3 regions of the Cupriavidus sp. USMAHM13 genome follow, and region 3 is predicted to be linked to each of the others. Evidence: predicted binding sites of a transcription regulator. Region 3 holds the regulator's gene; each other region holds the start of a gene.
What was found. Region 3 encodes sigma-54, which starts transcription at its own class of promoters, with help from an activator protein. Its sites were predicted from a motif close to TGGCANGNAANCTGCTTT; they were not measured.

Region 1 (3,221 bases), 1.0 Mb from region 3:
TGCAGGATGCCGGTCGCCGCGTGGCCCTGGTCACCGACGGCCGCATGTCGGGCGCCTCCGGCAAGGTGCCGGCCGTGATCCATGTGGGGCCCGAGGCACTGGCTGGCGGCATGCTGGCGCGTGTGCGCGACGGCGATCGCATCCGCGTGGACGCCGAAGCTGGCGTCCTGCAATGGCTCGGCGACGCGGCCGAGCTGGCCGCACGCGAGCCCGCGGCGGCGCCTGCCGACGCCTTCGCCGGTTTCAGTGTCGGACGCGGCCTGTTCGGCCTGTTCCGGCGCCAGGCGCGCGACGCCGAAGCCGGCGGCAGCGCGCTGGACCTGTCCGAGGCGGACGCGATGCCGCGCGAGGCTGTCCAAACCGGGGCGGCCGTCGCACAATAGGCTGGCCGTCCGGTATCCCGGCAACCCACCTTCCAATCACCTGGCTTGGTTCCCCGGCGGCGGGCCGCCCGGGAGCCATCGCACGCATGCGAGCGGCGCGATGCACGACAAGCGACAAGGATGGGCACACCATCCGATCCTGATCGACGGAGCAGACATGATCTATATCCTGATGGGCGTATCCGGCAGCGGCAAGACCACGGTCGGCCAGCTGCTGGCACAGCGGCTGCAATGCGGCTTCCATGACGCCGACGAATTCCACAGCGAGGCCAACAAGGCCAAGATGCACGCCGGCGTGCCGCTGACCGACGAAGACCGCTGGCCGTGGCTGGCCGCCATGCGGGCGGCCATCGATGCCGCGCGCGCCGAGGGACGCACGCACGTGTTCACATGCTCGGCCTTGCGCCAGGTCTACCGCGACCGGCTGACGCCGCCCGAGGGCGGCGTGACCTTCGTCTTCATGAAGGGCGATGCCGGACTGATCGGGCAGCGCCTGTCGGCGCGCAGCGGCCATTTCTTCAACCCGGCGCTGCTGCACAGCCAGTTCGAGACGCTGGAGGAACCCGACGGCGCGCTGGTGATCGACATCCGCCGCCCGCCGGAGGCGCTGGTGGACGCCATCCTGGCCGAAGCGCCGGCGCGCGCGGGGGACTGAGGGGCCGTCGGCGGGCTCCCGTACCACCCAGGCCACCGGGCCGCCGGGCGCCGCCGCGCCCGGCGCACGCCACCCGTCTTCCCCGTCTTCCCCGTCTTCCCCGTCTTCCCCGTCTTCCCCGTCTTCCCCGTCTTCCCCGTCTTCCCCGTCTTCCCCGTCTTCCCCGTCTTCCCCGTCTTCCCCGTCTTCCCCGTCTTCCCCGTCTTCCCCGTGCCTGGCAAGTATCTTGCTTGATCCCCACGGGCCTCGGGAATGCCGCAGCTTGCGGCCGGCGCCGGCGCGGGTATGCTGGAAGAGCCAGCATGCGGCACCGCAGCCAGCGCTGCCGGGGCCGCGCAGGGGGGTTCCCCAGATCGCAAGGCTGGGGACGCGAACATGGCCAACAACGGGCGGCCGGCAGTCCGGAACGCCCTCGACACGGAGGATGGGCCATCATGGCGGCGGCGCGGTTTTTCGACGAGATGCTGGACTGGAGGGGCGAAGGGGTCCCGGCCATCCAGGCGGGGCAGGACCTGCCGGCGGGCGCGGTGCGGCCGCACTACCGGCAGTTTGCGGACTGGCTGGCGCGGCAGTCGGAAGCGACCATGGCCAACAAGCGCGCGGAGGCGGACCTGATCTTCCGCCGGGTGGGCATCACCTTCGCGGTGTACGGCGACAAGGACGAAACCAACAGCGGCACCGAGCGCACCATTCCGTTCGACGTGATTCCGCGCATCTTCCCGGCGTCGGAGTGGGCGGTGCTGGAGCGCGGGTTGCGCCAGCGCGTGGCGGCGCTGAACCGCTTCATCCATGACATCTACCACGGCCAGGACATCATCCGCGCGGGCGTGATCCCGCCGGACCAGATCTACAACAACGCGCAGTACCGGCCGGAGATGCTCGGCATCGCGGTGCCGCAGGACATCTACGCCCACGTCGCCGGCATCGATGTGGTGCGCGCCGGCGAGGGCGAGTTCTACGTGCTCGAGGACAATCTGCGCGTGCCGTCCGGCGTGTCGTACATGCTGGAAAACCGCAAGATGATGATGCGCTTGTTCCCGGATCTGTTCGCGCGCAACCGGGTGGCGCCCGTGGCCCACTATCCCGACCTGCTGCTCGACATGCTGCGCAGCGTGTCGCCGCAGGCCATCGCCGATCCCACTGTGGTGGTGCTGACACCGGGCATGTACAACTCGGCCTATTTCGAGCACGCCTTCCTGGCGCAGCAGATGGGGGTGGAGCTGGTCGAGGGCAGCGACCTGTTCGTACAGGACGACTACCTGTACATGCGTACCACGCAGGGCCCGCAGCGCATCGACGTGATCTACCGCCGTGTCGACGACGATTTCCTCGACCCGCTGGCCTTCCGCCCGGATTCGGCGCTAGGCGCCGCCGGCCTGCTGTCGGTCTATCGGGCCGGCAACGTGACCATCTGCAATGCGATCGGCACCGGCGTGGCCGACGACAAGTCGATCTATCCCTACGTGCCGGACATGATCCGCTTCTACCTGGGCGAGGAGCCGGTGCTGGCCAACGTGCCCACCTATATGTGCCGCCGGCCGGACGACCTGCAGTACGTGCTTGACCACATGGGCGAACTGGTGGTCAAGGAAACCCACGGCGCGGGCGGCTACGGCATGCTGGTCGGCCCGGCCGCCACGCGCGCGGAGATCGATGTCTTCCGCGAGGTCGTCAGGGCGCGGCCGGAGCAGTACATCGCCCAGCCCACGCTGGCCTTGTCCACCTGCCCGACCTATGTGGAGTCCGGCATCGCGCCGCGCCATATCGACCTGCGTCCCTTCGTGCTGTCGGGGCGCGAGGTGCGCATGGTGCCCGGCGGGCTGACGCGCGTGGCCTTGCGCGAGGGCTCGCTGGTGGTCAATTCCTCCCAGGGCGGGGGCACCAAGGACACGTGGGTGCTGGAGCGCTGAGACAGCGCCGGCCACGACCATTGCATTGCCAGGAGCCGAACCATGCTGAGCCGCACCGCCGACCATCTGTTCTGGATGGCGCGCTACACCGAGCGCGCGGAAAACACCGCGCGCATGCTCGACGTCAACTACCAGACCTCGCTGCTGCCGCAGTCCGCCGAAGTGGCGGAGCAGGGCTGGTGGGCCATGCTCGACATTTCCGAGCTGACGCGTGCCTTCGACGACAAGTACGGGCTGCTGTCGCGCGACGACGTGATCGATTTCATGGTGCGC
Region 2 (3,221 bases), on a different replicon from region 3:
ATCGTCATAAGCTTCGATGACGACCTTGTCGGAACCGGTCACGCGGAAATTGGTGCTGACGCTGCCGATCTCCTCGGCCTGCGCCGCCGCGGCCGCCAGCAGGAAGCCGGCGGCCAGCACGCTGGCAATGGTGCGCATCGCGTCTCCCTCAGGCCGCCGGGGCGGCCTTGATCTGGTGCTGGCGCGCCTCCATTTCCTGGCGCAGCGCGCGCCGCTGCTGAGCGGCGGCGAAGCGCTCGCGCTCGACCTTGTCGCGGGGCTGCAGCGGCGGCACCTCGGTCGGCTTGCCGTCGTCGTCGACCGCCACCATGGTGAAATAGCAGCTGTTGGTGTGGCGCACCAGCTTGCTGCGGATGTTCTCGGTCACCACCTTGATGCCGATCTCCATCGAGCTGCGCCCGGTGAAGTTGACCGCCGCCAGGAAGGTCACCAGTTCGCCTACGTGGATGGGCTGGCGGAAGGTCACCTGGTCCACCGAGAGGGTGACCACGTAGCTGCCGGCATAGCGGCTGGCACAGGCATAGGCCACCATGTCGAGATACTTCAGGATCGTGCCTCCGTGCACATTGCCGGAGAAATTGGCCATGTCCGGCGTCATCAGCACGGTCATGGAAAGCTGGTGGGGCAATTCGTTCATGATGCTACCTGGTGCCAAGGAAAGTTCGGCGCCCGCAGGGCGCGGCCCGGCCAGTGTACCGCCGGAACAGGCTGCCGGCCGTGACACGGCGCGGCGTCATCGCGCCGCAAAATGAAAAGCGGCCGCAAAGGCCGCTCTATCGCGAAGCATGGACCGCGGACGGCTTACTTCTTCTTGTTCACAGCGTCCTTGAAACCTTGACCAGCCGCGAACTTGACCGTCTTCGCAGCCGGAATCTTGATCGTCTCGCCGGTGCGCGGGTTACGGCCGGTGCGCGCTGCGCGCTTGCCCGAGCTGAAGCTGCCGAAGCCCACCAGCGTCACCGAGTCACCCTTGGAGACTGCCTTCTTGATATTGTCCAGCGCGGCATTCAGCGCGCGCTCTGCTGCAGCATTGCTCAGTTCCGCGTCCGCGGCGATGGCAGATACCAGTTCACCTTTATTCATGGCTGATTTCCCTTGTTGGTCGTCTTCACCGGCCCCGCCTCCAGGCGGCAGTTCACCGATCGGCGCAGTCTAATCTGCCCTTTGCGCCGAGAGCAATCCCCAGTGGCACCGACGCAACGAAAAAAACCCGCAAATCCTTCGCCGGCGCGCCTTTGTAGCGGATTTAGGCAGCTGGCAGGGCTATTCGCACGCGTCCCGGAATGCAAACAATGGCAATGACGCCGGCATGATCGGCGCCTCCGGTGCGACCGATGCCGCCGATGCGTCCGCCGATGGACGCAGGCCATGCGTCTCCCCGCCTGGCCTGGTCTCCCCGTCGGCGGCCATGCACCGGACCGGCTCCGGCGCGCCCGGCGCACGCCCCATTCTGGCGCCGCGCCCCGATTAGGTGCACAAAGCCAAAGCAGGCCGCTCCGAATCGGTGCGCGCGGACCCGCCTCGATGCGGCGGCTTGTCCCGGGACTTCCGCCACAACCCCCACTACGGTGCGTCTGCACCATGCCATGGTGCGACCGGCCCCAACTTGGAACGCTTTTTGCATACCCATGCGCCTATTTTGAGCATGAGGGACTCATGGACAACTGGAAGAGCGGCACCGACGCCCTGTTCATCCTGCTAGGCGCGATCATGGTGCTGGCCATGCACGCCGGCTTCGCCTTTCTCGAACTGGGCACGGTACGGAAGAAAAACCAGGTCAACGCCCTGGTCAAAATCCTGGTGGATTTCGCGGTTTCCACTATTGCGTATTTTTTCATCGGCTATACGGTGGCCTATGGCGTGAATTTCATGGTCGGCGCCGACGTGCTGGCACAGAAAAGCGGCTATGAACTGGTGAAATTCTTCTTCCTGGCCACCTTTGCCGCGGCCATCCCGGCGATTATCTCGGGCGGCATTGCCGAGCGCTCCCGTTTCACGCCTCAGTTGATGGCCACCTTCGTACTGGTCGGATTCGTCTACCCCTTCTTCGAAGGCATCGCCTGGAACCAGCGCCTGGGCGTCCAGCAATGGATCACCACGCTGACCGGCGTGCCCTTCCATGACTTCGCCGGCTCGGTCGTGGTGCACGCCGTGGGCGGCTGGATCGCGCTGCCCGCCGTGCTGCTGCTGGGCGCGCGGCGCGGCCGCTACCAGAAAGATGGGCGCATCAGCGCGCATCCGCCGTCGAACATCCCGTTTCTCGCGCTGGGCGCCTGGGTGCTGGCGGTGGGCTGGTTCGGCTTCAACGTGATGAGCGCGCAGAGCATCGACAAGATCAGCGGGCTGGTCGCCATCAATTCGCTGATGGCCATGGTGGGCGGCACCCTGGCTGCCTGGTGGGCCGGGCGCAACGATCCGGGCTTCGCCTACAACGGCCCGCTGGCCGGCCTGGTGGCGGTCTGCGCCGGCTCGGACCTGATGCACCCGCTGGGCGCGCTGGCCACCGGCGCGGTTGCCGGTGTGCTGTTCGTCTACCTGTTCACGCTGGCGCAGAACAAATGGCATATCGACGATGTGCTCGGCGTATGGCCCCTGCACGGTCTGTGCGGGGCCTGGGGCGGCATCGCCGCCGGCATCTTCGGTGCCCGCGCGCTGGGCGGCATCGGCGGCGTATCGCTGCTGGCCCAACTGATCGGCACGGTACTGGGCATCGTCATCGCCCTGGTCGGCGGCACGGTGGTCTATGGCACGCTGAAGAAGTTCGTCGGCATCCGGCTCGATCCCGAGGCCGAATTCAACGGCGCCGATCTGTCGCTGCACCGCATCTCCGCCACCGCGGAGCGTGAGACCAACTGGTAAACGAGAACCGGCAGACAAAGACAGGCAGGCGCCGGGCGGCGGCAGGCCGCCCGGCGCCTTACCATTGTTTGCTTGAACTTCCGATTTTGGCAGCGCAATAATGATTTTTGCCTGCCCGGCACCGCCGCGGCAGGCAGGAATCCGCATCGATCCGTCGATCCGGGATCGATCTCTGTCCAGCCAGCCGGGAGAACACGCCAATGGATGCCGCAACGCTGCAGAAATTTCAGGAAACGGTTACCGCCTACGCCACCGAGTTCGGCGTCAAGATACTCTCCGCCCTCGCCTTCTGGATCGTCGGCCGCTGGCTGATCCACTTCGTCGTCGGCCTGGTGCAGAAATCCCTGTCGCGCCAGAAGGTC
Region 3 (3,221 bases):
CGGTACGCCACCTGAAGAAGCGCTATGGCTCGCGCACGGTGGTCAAGGACGTCTCGCTCGACGTCAAGAGCGGCGAGGTGGTCGGCCTGCTGGGGCCCAACGGCGCCGGCAAGACCACCTCCTTCTACATGATCGTCGGCCTGGTGGCGCTGGACGAAGGCGACATCGTGCTCGACGGCCTGCACCTGAGCGGCCTGGCCATCCACGAGCGCGCGCGCATGGGCCTGTCCTACCTGCCGCAGGAGGCCTCGGTGTTCCGCAAGCTCAACGTCGAGGAGAACATCCGCGCGGTGCTGGAGCTGCAGATCGTCGACGGCAAGCCGCTGTCGGCGCAGGAGATCGAGCGCCGCCTGGACGCGCTGCTCGACGACCTGCAGATCGCCCACCTGCGCCAGAATCCCGCGCTGTCTCTGTCGGGCGGCGAGCGCCGGCGCGTGGAAATCGCGCGCGCGCTGGCTTCGGCCCCGCGCTTCATCCTGCTCGACGAACCGTTCGCCGGTGTCGACCCGATCGCGGTGGGCGAGATCCAGCGTATCGTCAGCTTCCTCAAGGCGCGCAACATCGGCGTGCTGATCACCGACCACAATGTGCGCGAGACGCTGGGCATCTGCGACCACGCCTACATCATCAGCGAGGGCGCGGTGCTGGCCGAGGGCCGCCCGCAGGAAATCATCGCCAACGAATCGGTGCGCCGGGTCTACCTGGGCGAGAACTTCCGCATGTGATGCGGTGGCCGCGCCTCGCCGGCGCGGGACCGCGACAAAGCGGCAGGAACGTTAGCAATTTTCGTTCCATCGCGCTGCGGATGGGCATAGAATAGGCCGCATGAAACCTTCGCTTCAGCTCCGCCTTTCCCAGCATCTCGCACTGACGCCACAGCTTCAGCAGTCGATCCGGCTGTTGCAGCTTTCCACGCTCGAACTGCAGCAGGAAGTCGAGCAGGCCCTGATCGAAAACCCTCTGCTCGAGCGCGAAAACGATTGGATCGAGAGCCCGCTGCGGGTGGCCGCCGATGGCAGCATCAACGTGCAGAGCGCACCCGCGCCGGCCCCGGCCGAAGCGCAGGGCAATGGCGAGGCACGCAGCGACGAGGGCGGCGGCGATGAAGAGCGCTTCGGCGACGGCGCCGACGACTACGGCAGCGACTGGAGCCTGGACGACTTCGCGCGTCGCCCCCAGGGCGACGAAGACGAGAAGGCGCCGCTGCAACTGCGCGACGCCGAGCCGACCCTGCGCGAGCACCTGATGGAACAGCTCGCGCCGCTGAAGATCTCGGCGCGCGACAAGGGCCTGGCCATCTTCCTGATCGAGTCGCTCGACGACGACGGCTACCTCAGCGCCACGCTCGAGGAGATCTGCGAAGAGCTGCCCGAAGAGCTGGAGTTCGAGATCGAGGAAGTGCAGGCCATGCTGGCCCTGCTGCAGAGCTTCGATCCACCCGGCGTGGGAGCGCGCAATGCGGCCGAATGCCTGGCGCTGCAGCTGCGGCGGCTGTCGCATCCGCAGCGCGAGCTGGCGCTGGGCATCGTCAACCACCACCTGGAACTGCTGGCCGCGCGCGATTACACGCGCTTGAAGAAGGCGCTGCAGGTGGACGAGACGGCGCTGAAGGCAGCACATGACCTGATCCGCTCGCTGGCACCGTATCCGGGCCACGCCTACAACCGTCCGCAGGCCGACTTCGTCGTGCCCGACGTGTTCGTGCGCAAGAGCGGCAGCGGCTGGATCGCCCAACTCAATCCCGACGTGATGCCGCGCCTGCGCATCAACGACATGTACGCGCAGATCCTGCGCGGCGCCAAGGGCGAATCCGGTGCCGCCGGCCTGCAGCAGAAACTGCAGGAAGCCCGCTGGCTGATCAAGAACATCCAGCAGCGCTTCGACACCATCCTGCGTGTCGCACAGGCCATTGTCGAGCGTCAAAAGAACTTCTTCAGCCACGGTGAAATTGCGATGCGCCCCTTGGTTTTGCGGGAGATTGCCGATACACTGGGATTACACGAGTCAACCATCTCTCGGGTGACGACTAACAAATACATGGCCACCCCCATGGGCACTTTCGAGCTGAAGTACTTCTTCGGCAGCCATGTGTCCACGGAAACGGGCGGCGCTGCTTCATCAACGGCTATCCGAGCCTTGATCAAGCAACTGATAGGAGCCGAAGACCCGAAGAATCCCCTGTCCGACAGCCGAATTGCCGAATTGCTGGGCGATCAGGGCTTCGTCGTGGCGCGCCGGACGGTCGCCAAGTACCGAGAAGCGCTGAAGATCCCGGCAGTCAATCTCCGCAAGTCTTTGTAGCCGAGCCGCATCGCCTGCCTGGTGTGGCTCTTTCAGAAGGAGAAGCGCTATGAACTTCAAGATCAGTGGACACCACCTGGACATCACGCCACCCCTGCGTGAGTACGTGGAAACGAAGCTGGAGCGTATCGTCAGGCATTTCGATCAAGTCATCGGCGTTAGCGTGCTGCTCTCTGTCGACAACCACAAGGAAAAGGACAGGCGTCAGTACGCGGAAATCAATCTGCATCTGAAGGGCAAGGACATCTTCGTCGAGGCGCACCACGAAGACCTGTATGCGGCGATCGACGCACTGGTCGACAAGCTGGACCGTCAGGTCATCCGGTACAAGGACCGCGTGCAGAGCCACGACCGGGAATCCGTGAAGTACCAGATGGCTGCCGCACAGATGCAGCAATAGCCAGAGAAAACAATAAGAACAATCTGCCTGATCTGCCTTGAGGCCGCCCGTCGGCCACCAGCACAAGGGCCAGACCACGAACCGCGCATCAGCGCGGTTTTTTGCTTTTGGCGGACCGGCTCGCGTGCACGCCCCGTACACGCCCTCGTCCGGGGGAGTTCGCAAGTGGCGCGACGCAGTGTATGCTCTCCAATACATGAGTCGCCGCTACCGCCGGGACCGCGGCTTGCGCGCCGCACAAGAAGGCGGGCGGGCTGCTCTATAATGGTCCGATACTCCGCATGCCGGCGCCCGACCGGCGGAGCGAGCGGATATTCCGCCTCTTTGACCCGGCCGGGCGCGCAGCGCACCGGGCCGCTTATCTGGAATCCCTGCGCACCTGCCATGAACCGTTTGGCCAAATTGCTGCCGCCAGGCAACATCACACTCGACGTCAGCGTCACCAGCAAGAAGCGCGTCTTCGAACAGGCCGGACTCCTCTTCGAGAACAACCATGGCGTGGCGCGGGCCACGGTCACCG

Region 1: the regulator sigma-54 is predicted to act here: its motif matches at 1,254-1,271, upstream of BKK81_RS08720 (circularly permuted type 2 ATP-grasp protein).
Region 2: the regulator sigma-54 is predicted to act here: its motif matches at 1,608-1,625, upstream of BKK81_RS30495 (ammonium transporter).

The regions. Positions count from the first base shown of each region.
Region 1 is NZ_CP017751.1:1,982,563-1,985,783, forward strand. Features, by position in the region: gene edd (phosphogluconate dehydratase) at 1-383, shown strand, start outside; gene BKK81_RS08715 (gluconokinase) at 541-1,038, shown strand; gene BKK81_RS08720 (circularly permuted type 2 ATP-grasp protein) at 1,473-2,948, shown strand; gene BKK81_RS08725 (alpha-E domain-containing protein) at 2,991-3,221, shown strand, end outside.
Region 2 is NZ_CP017752.1:2,797,467-2,800,687, forward strand. Features, by position in the region: gene BKK81_RS30480 (CreA family protein) at 1-138, opposite strand, end outside; gene BKK81_RS30485 (acyl-CoA thioesterase) at 149-637, opposite strand; gene BKK81_RS30490 (HU family DNA-binding protein) at 802-1,083, opposite strand; gene BKK81_RS30495 (ammonium transporter) at 1,657-2,859, shown strand; gene BKK81_RS30500 (mechanosensitive ion channel family protein) at 3,060-3,221, shown strand, end outside.
Region 3 is NZ_CP017751.1:948,540-951,760, reverse strand. Features, by position in the region: gene lptB (LPS export ABC transporter ATP-binding protein) at 1-725, shown strand, start outside; gene BKK81_RS04310 (RNA polymerase factor sigma-54) at 826-2,301, shown strand; gene hpf (ribosome hibernation-promoting factor, HPF/YfiA family) at 2,351-2,701, shown strand; gene ptsN (PTS IIA-like nitrogen regulatory protein PtsN) at 3,086-3,221, shown strand, end outside.